Regions from separate parts of the Caproicibacter fermentans genome, predicted to be linked through region 2. Evidence: predicted binding sites of a transcription regulator. Region 2 holds the regulator's gene; the other holds the start of a gene.
The links. The regulator LexA, encoded in region 2, represses DNA repair genes until DNA is damaged. The targets are predictions, from matches to a motif close to CNAACANNTGTTNG.

Region 1 (4,213 bases), 680 kb from region 2:
ACCGTAGAAAATTATCCGATTTTTTGACTGCCTCCGGGCGGTCTGCTTTGCTGTGCCCGTTCAAGGTTAGTGCTCAAATTACCTTGTTTCAAACTTAATATACCTCCAATTAATAAACATTAGTGAAGTTAATGCGTAAAATCTTTTTATGCCCCGCCATTGGCCGAGCTTCCTATAATTGCTATAATACGTCATTGCCGTGCTCCTGGGCAGCAGCCCTAACCTTGTCCAGCAAATACTTTCTTCCACCATTATATTCTCACAAAACAGTAAATTCAACGAAATATGCTAAGAAAAACATAAAAAAGCGGAACCAGTTCCGCTTTTCATAAAAACGGACGCTTCAGGCTTTTACCCCGGAAGCGTCCGTAAATCTTTTCTATTCGTCTTTACACTGGGATTCTCGCCAGCTCCGGCGGTACCCGGTTCAGCAGCTCCATGGCGCTCTGCGCATCATCCAGCCATCGGTTCCTTCCATTCCCATCAAGAACAACCGGCATCCGGTCGTGAACATCCTGCATGGAGAAATTAGCGGCGGTCGTGAGAATCACAAATCTTCTTTCGCCCTGAAATTCATCGTACAATCCGGCCATATAGAGAGCATCGGTTCCAGGCAGATTAAACTGATATTTCACTTTGTTCGCGTCATGCGACCATTCAAAAAAGCCAGTGGAGGGTATCACGCATCTGCGGGAGGGGAGACACCTCCGGAACATGGACCGTTCCCGCACGGTTTCCACTCTTGCGTTGATGATAACGCCCTTGTTATATCGGTGCGGAAAGCCCCACACAATGGCTTCGGGCGTAACGGCGCCCCGTTCCCGGATTAAAACCGGCGCTTTGTCCGTCGGGAAAATCTCTCCTGTTTGAAACGTCTCGTTCTTTCTCTGCACTTCTTCCAGAATCTCGCGGATCTCTTTCAGATCCGGGTCGCTGAACAGAACGTATCTGCCGCACATGTTTTTTCACCCCGCGTTTTGTTTTGATTCGACAAACCACCGGTCCTGCTCCCGCCAGAGATACTTTTCCCGGCCCTGAATTCGGCAGGTGTAGCGGATCCCCGCGCCGCCGGCCTTGAGCGACGCGGCGGGGCGCACATCCAGCACCCGGTCGATTTCATACATCACTCCATCCGCCCACCAGATCGCGAGGGGGAGCAGCCGTCCGTCCTCATAAAAGCGTGATCACATCGACATATCGTTTACAGGACATTCAGATTTCCCCCTTAAAAGTATCCGACCGGATGAATCGTATGATCCCTTTTGGGATCGAATCCGGAGAGCTGCCGGTCCGTCAGCAGAACCGCGGGCTGCACCGCAAAACTCCCGAATCTGTTCTTCAGCCAGTCCACCGCACTGTCCAGATGTTCCAGCCGTTCCCGGCCCGCCTCATCCCGGTACAGGTCTGCCTGGGACGGAACCGTATCCGGAACGAAATCCGTCATGCTGATTCCGATGCTCCGGATCGGCCGTTCCCATCGGTAATGCCTTCGAAATAAGGCAAGGCCCGCGTCAGAAATCTCAGAGGTGATATTGGTGTAGGAACCCAACGTATGCTGACGGGTAAAGCTGAACAGCTGATTATCCCTCACGGTGACGCAGACCGTCCTCCCCTTGAAGCCCTGTTCCCGCAGGCGGCGAGCGACGCTGTCGGCCAGCACATAGAGGATGATCTTGACGTCCTCGTCATTTTTGAGATCACGGGGCGTGGTCGTGCTGTTGCCGACGGATTTGACCGTCGGCTGATTGTCGTACCGCGCCACAGGGGAGCAGTCCAACCCGTTTGCAAAGCAAGAAAGAACCTCACCCCATTTGCCGAACCAGCCGCGCAGCGTTCGCTCCGGCGTGTTGGCCAAGTCTCCGATCGTGTGGATTCCGTAACGCTCCAGCTTTTGTTTCGTCGCTCTGCCGACGTACAAAAGGTCGGAGCAAGGGAGGGGCCACGCGATCTCACGGTAATTCTTCTTCTCGATTGGAGTAATCGCGTCAGGCTTTTTGTAGTCGCTGCCGAGCTTCGCAAAGATTTTGTTATACGATACCCCGATGCTCACGGTGATCCCCAGCTCATATTTCATCCGGCCGCGGATTTCTTCCGCAATCGTCATCCCGTCGCGGCCCCGGGAATCAGCGGTCACATCCAGCCAAGCCTCATCCAAACCGAACGGTTCGACTAAATCGGTATAATCCCGATAAATCCGGCGGGCCATTTGTGAAAAGCGTATATACAGCTCGTAGTTCGGCGGAACGATGACAAGATCCGGGCATTTCTGTTTCGCCTGCCAGAGAGCTTCTCCGGTCTTGACATGATACCGTTTCGCGATCTGGTTTTTCGTCAGGATAATACCGTGCCGCTGCTCAACGTCGCCGCCGACCGCGACCGGCTTTTCCCTAATCTCCGGTCGGTGCAGGCATTCCACGGAGGCATAAAAGCTGTTGCAGTCGCTGTGAAGAATGACCCGTTCCAAATTCCCACTTCCAAACACATGTTCTTGTATTAGTATAGAACAAGTGTTCTGAAATATCAATGGGAATTTTAGGGGGAAATAAAAAAAGCCATGCGGTCTGCATGACGAAAAGCGGAACCGGTTCCGCTTTTATCATATTGCTAATTACTAAATATAGTGCTAAAATTGTCGTAATATACATATTAGCAAGGGAGAGCCAATTATGGATTACTACGAAATCTTAGGAATTGATGAAAATGCTACACAAGAGCAGATAAAGGCATCTTATTAGAGCATTAGCAAAAAAATATCATCCAGATGTTAATGATGCTCCAAATGCTGCGGCTTTTTTTAGATTGATTCAAGAGGCTTATGAGACATTGAGCGATCCAAGGAAAAGAGATGAATATGTGGGCAGCTTTGGCCGGCGAACTTGCAAGAGAATTATCACATGGAGATTGGATATGGTTTTGGGGAATATTTGGATTCGTTTTTCTCATTTCCCTTATGGTACATAGAAATAAACTAGACACATAAAAGAGCTTAAAAGAAAGAGTAAAAAGGAGGAACCGGTTCCGCTTTAGATTTAATTCCTCTTTTTGCTGGGAAATTTATACTTGATTTTTTCCGAAAGCGGGTATATAATTCCTATATGTGGACAAAAAAACAGCATCCACAGAGGATTAACCATCGTCCAAATGATTAGTCCCCATGCGCCATAAGGGTACCTAAGACCCATATGACTTGTGAATGCCGATTATGCGTGGTTTATTATACCGCGTTTTTCGGATAGATTCAAGTCTGTACCCTTATTGGCTACTGAGGGTGCAGGCTTTCTTTTTTCCACAAACCCAATCCACAGTGAGAAGCACTGTGTACCTCTTGTTTCGACTGCTCCGCAATCGATGCGCGAGGTTGGCGCACTTTGAAAATATTTCTGCCAATCGTTCTGACCGATTGGGGAAATTACAAAAACGTTTCTTAGCTGGGGGCGGAAACATCAGAAACCGCGAAGCGGACACAGGCGCTGTTGCGACCAACTGCATGTCGCGCGACGATCCCGGTAAGTGATAATGATACTTCTGCCTTGAACGCCTCACCGCATTGGGCAGGCCTCGACGAATGAAAAGCTGGGAACACGATGTTCCTAATGCAATTTTGTAATATATAAGTTTGTGGTAATCTCCTGCCGGTTTCAAGGTGGGAGGTTATCATAAAATCAAATGCTCATGATGTGAACACTTGATTTTATGATAACAAGGGCAAAAGCATTTAGCTTTGCCCTTCATTATCTTGGTGCGAGAGGCGGGACTTGAACCCGCATGAACGTTGAATGGTTCACAAGAACCTGAATCTTGCGCGTCTGCCAATTTCGCCACTCTCGCGACTCAGCTTGTATATCTTATCATACGATTCTGCACTTGTCAACCTTTTTAAATCATTTTTTAGAGCTTTGTAGGGCACTTCCACAGCAGCTCCAATTAAGGCGGCAAATAATCAGCTTTATTAATCTGTAATATCACCTGACTGAAACAGCTTGAATGCCTTTGGAAGAAAATCGACGAACATCCTGATGCTGATTTTTCTCAGAATTCTTAGGTGAATCTGAGAACCCGTTTATAACCGTGATGTCGATGGAAATGCAAAGGAAATGTCTTCAAGCAATTTTTATCTCATGGAGCCTGTTAGCCGTTGACAAAGGCGTTCTACTGTAGTAGCATAATAGCGTATTCATTCTACTATAGTAGAATATCTATAAAAAGAGGCTAG
Region 2 (4,213 bases):
TATTTAGCAGCATTCACAATACCATTATATCAGAATTGTTACTGTTTATGAGAACAGATTCTGCATAAAATTTGAACATATTGTGAACAAATTTTATGGTGATTTTTGTTTGAATTCACTTACACGCACATTATAGCATAAATTGACTTTCGATTCAAATCATTTGCAAAAAAATGCCGGCATCCGTGTGGATGCCGGTTTGCCATTACTTCAGCAGAGTGAGGGGATCGACATATTCTCCGTTTACCTTGGTGACAAAGTGCAGATGGGATTCTTCCTCCTGCTCAATCGGAACCTTGCCGACCGTTCCGATTTCCTGCCCGGATTCAACGGTGTCTCCGGCTTTCACTTTCATCTGGTCCAGACCGCAGTACCAGGCTTCAACGTTGCCGTGCGTAATAATGACCGTGTTTCCGTATTTGTCATCCTGATAGGCTTTGGTAACCGTCCCGTTCGCAATCGCCTTGACAGTTTCACCCTGTTTGGCGCTCAGGTCGATTCCGGTATGCGCGCGCCAGTCAAGAGTGGTTTTGCAGTAGACCGGGTCCGTGCTGAATTTTTGAACGACCGTTTTTCCAACGGGATAGGAGTAGCGCGTCACCTCGGCTGCAGCTGCCTTCACCGGCTTTGAAACAGACGCTTCCGGTTTAGACTCGGGTTTGGACGCAACGGTCTCGGAACTGGATGAAGCCTTGGAAGACGACGCTTCGGTCCGGGAAGAGGATTCCGGTTCCGCGTACACCCCGCTGACCGTATTGTTGGCGGGCGCCGTGCTTTGAACGGTTTCGCTCTGCGATTTGTCATCAGGCGCCGCGTAGTTCACCACGCTGTCATAAGTCGTCCAGGCTGCCACTCCAACGGCAATCAGGCAGACCCCAAGCGCAATATAAAAACCTTTTGAAGATCCTTTTCCGCCATTTTTTTGTATGTGTAAATTCATTCTGCCACCTCCGCAAGTATTTTGACCACATAAACGGTTCGCTATACGGAAAAGGCAGGCGGAGGCAATATTTTTTTTGAGGATTATTTTCAAAAGGAAAGGGACCCGGTCGTTTCCGACCGGGTCCGATTTCATTAGCTTGAGGGGTATATTGAGGAGGGTAGAACATGAATCAAAGAGCGGTGCGGCTCCAACTCCCTGATTACGCTTTTATTATATCGTCCATGCACAAAAAAGTTGTGAATGAGTTGTGAATACCTTATGAATTTTTTCCAAAAGAATTCACGGGGGCTGTACGAGGGAGAAGGGAGCGGCTGTATCGCTCTAGGAAAGGAACGAATTGATTCCGGCGAACTGGGGATAATGGTGTTGTAACGGAGGAAGAAATCATGAACAGTCACTATTTAAAGAATATAGATTTTGAAAAAGAACTGGATCTGACCAAACTTGTTGAGTATCAGGACGGTCAGGTCGTCAGCCGGACCCTCGCGCAGAATCAGGCGGTGAGCATTACGCTGTTCGCGTTTGACCAAAATGAAGAGATCAGCTCACACAGCTCCGGCGGGGATGCAATGGTCATGATTCTGGAGGGGACGGCGCTGATTACGATCGGAGAGAAGAAAATACATCTCGATTCGGGGAAAACCATAATAATGCCCGCGGGGATTCCGCATGCCGTTGCCTCGGAGAGCCGTTTTAAGATGCTTCTTGTCGTCGTATTCCCGCGGTAGCTTAATATCACAAAAATAAATTGAAAAGGAGTATGTTATGAAAGCCAGTCTTGACAGAAGCGGTTGTATCTCCTGCGGGCTTTGCCCGCAGACCTGTCCTGAAGTTTTCCGCATGGGGGACGACGGGGTAGCCGAGGTTTATCAGGAAGACGTTCCGAAAGATGCGCAGGAGAAAGCGGTCGAAGCGCAGGAAGGCTGTCCCGTATCAGTCATCACCGTGGAATAAATGCTCAGAGGGCAGCCGAAACCGGCTGCCCTCTGATTTTTGCCTCTTTTTGGGATGAGTTTTTCACCTGGAATTATTGCAAACATTTGTTTTCATTTTCCGACTGTTATGGTATAATAATGCTATCAATCAGGGAAGGTGATTCGGGGTGCTGACAAAAAGCCAACAAAAAGTCTACGATTACTTAAAAGGCAGAATGGAAAACGGACTGCCGCCGACCGTTCGGGAAATCTGCCGCGCCACAGGGCTGAAATCCACTTCCAGTGTTCACGCGCATTTAAGGGCGCTGGAGGAAAAGGGGCTGATCACACGCGACCGCGGTCTGAACCGCGCCATTCACCTGGCCGGGGAGCAGACCACGGTCCAGGTTCCGATTCTGGGGCAGGTGGCTGCGGGCAATCCGATTCTCGCAGTGGAGGAAATCGAGGGATATCTTCCGTTTTCGCCCGCAAGACGCGTCGGAGACGAGGAATACTTCGCGCTGAACGTCAAGGGGGAAAGCATGAAGAACGCCGGAATTTTAAGCGGCGACATCGTTGTCGCGCAGAAAACCGGCTCGGCGCTCGACGGGGAAATCGTCGTTGCGCTGATCGGGGACGAAGCGACGGTCAAGCGCCTGTTCCGCGAAAAGGACCGCGTCAGGCTGCAGCCGGAAAACCCGGCGTTTGAACCGATCTATTCCCGGGACGCGCAGATTCTGGGAAAGGTCGTCGCGGTCTACCGGTTTTACCGGTAGACCTCAGTCCCGGATCAAAACGGCGCGCACGGGGGAAGCCTCCGCTCCCGACATCAGAAGCGGGAACGCGATGAGCCGGTAGCCGCCCGGTTCCGCAAGGGTAAGATTCAGCCCTTCCAGAATCGGAATACCGGCGCCCAACAGCTCTTTGTGGGGGGCTTCTTCATCGTTCGGCGCGCCGATGCTCTGCGCGTCCGTTCCGATCAGAACAATGCCGGACTGCGCGAGCGCGAACGCCGCGCTTTGCGTTAAATACGCCTCTCCGCCGCCTTTCAGCAGCAGTCTGCCGCCCTGCGGCGGCGCGAGACGGTCAATGTCCGCGCCGGTCAGAATTCCCTCGGCGGCAATGACCGTGCAGGGACCGATGCAGAGGGAAAGATCTATTTGATCAACGGAATCCCCGTCCGGGATGAAATGAAGCGGCGCGTCCAGATGGGTTGCGCTGTGGCAGCAGGCGTAAAATCCGGAAAGGTTGCAGGCGTCGCCGAGGTCCATGCGGCGGACGATATCCCGGCGCGGCACCGGGTCGCCCGGATAGGGCTGCGAGGAAAACAGCTCTCTGGTAACGTCGATCAATTCCATTGCAATCCCCCCTTAAATCCGGGGAAGAAGGTTTTTGACCAGCTCGGTCAGTTCACGCGCGGAGCGGCCGGCGAATTCCGTGAAATCGACCGCGGCCTGTTCGTTCGCGTTATCCGAAATCGCCCTGATGACAACAAATTCGGTTCCGTTCAGGTAACAGACCTGCGCGATGCTTCCGCCCTCCATCTCACACGCGGAGGCGCCGAATTCATCCGCGATTCGGCCGAGCCGTTCGGAATCGCCGATGAACTGATCGCCCGTGGCGATGACGCCCGTATGTATTTTTTCCGGTTGATACACGGATTTCGAAGCGGCGACAGCCTGATCCGCCAGACGGCGGGAAGCGGGGATATGAATGATATTCGGTCCGCTTAAAAATCCTTTTTCATCCCCGAGAGCGCTCGTATCCATATCGTGCTGGACCAGTGAGCTGGAAATGACAATGTCGCCGATTTTTACCCCCGCGCCGGTTCCGCCGGCTACCCCGACGTTCAGCAGCGCCGCCGGATGGTAACGCAGAATCATGGTTTGGGCACAGACTGCGGCGGCGACTTTTCCAATCCCGCAGCGGGCGACCACGCATTCGATTCCCTCAACGGCCCCCCTGTGGTAAATGATTCCGCTGACGGTTTCCGAAACCCGTTCCGGCATCAGGCCGATCAGATCCTGTACCTCAACGTCCATTGCGCCGATGATTCCAATCATTTCGAAACACCTCCTGATATTTCTTTGATCATACGTTTTTTCCGCGGGAAAATCAATCCTCTTTTTTCCCGTGGGGATGCTTTTCTCCGCATTTGTCAAGAATCGCGTCGGTAATCAGCTCAAGGGTTTGAATCCGCCCGAATTTTTTGTCCTGTGATTCGATGATATGCCAAGGCGCGTACCGGGTGGAAGTGTATTTCAGCATGTCGTTCACACAGGCTTCGTATTGATCCCATTTGCTTCGGTTGCGCCAGTCCTCATCGGTGATTTTCCAGCTTTTTTCCGGGTTGTTC

Region 1: the regulator LexA is predicted to act here: its motif matches at 2,476-2,489, upstream of dinB (DNA polymerase IV).

The regions. Positions count from the first base shown of each region.
Region 1 covers NZ_CP060286.1:235,057-239,269, forward strand. The annotation lists gene HCR03_RS01170 (IS110 family RNA-guided transposase) at 1-7, shown strand, start outside; gene HCR03_RS01175 (SOS response-associated peptidase) at 390-959, opposite strand; gene HCR03_RS20240 (hypothetical protein) at 966-1,124, opposite strand; gene dinB (DNA polymerase IV) at 1,226-2,464, opposite strand; gene HCR03_RS20435 (DnaJ domain-containing protein) at 2,731-2,961, shown strand; tRNA gene HCR03_RS01195 (tRNA-Leu) at 3,738-3,828, opposite strand.
Region 2 covers NZ_CP060286.1:3,499,784-3,503,996, forward strand. The annotation lists gene HCR03_RS17350 (M23 family metallopeptidase) at 206-940, opposite strand; gene HCR03_RS17355 (cupin domain-containing protein) at 1,330-1,671, shown strand; gene HCR03_RS17360 (ferredoxin) at 1,709-1,897, shown strand; gene lexA (transcriptional repressor LexA) at 2,094-2,633, shown strand; gene HCR03_RS17370 (cyclase family protein) at 2,637-3,215, opposite strand; gene HCR03_RS17375 (5'-methylthioadenosine/adenosylhomocysteine nucleosidase) at 3,228-3,920, opposite strand; gene pap (polyphosphate:AMP phosphotransferase) at 3,973-4,213, opposite strand, start outside.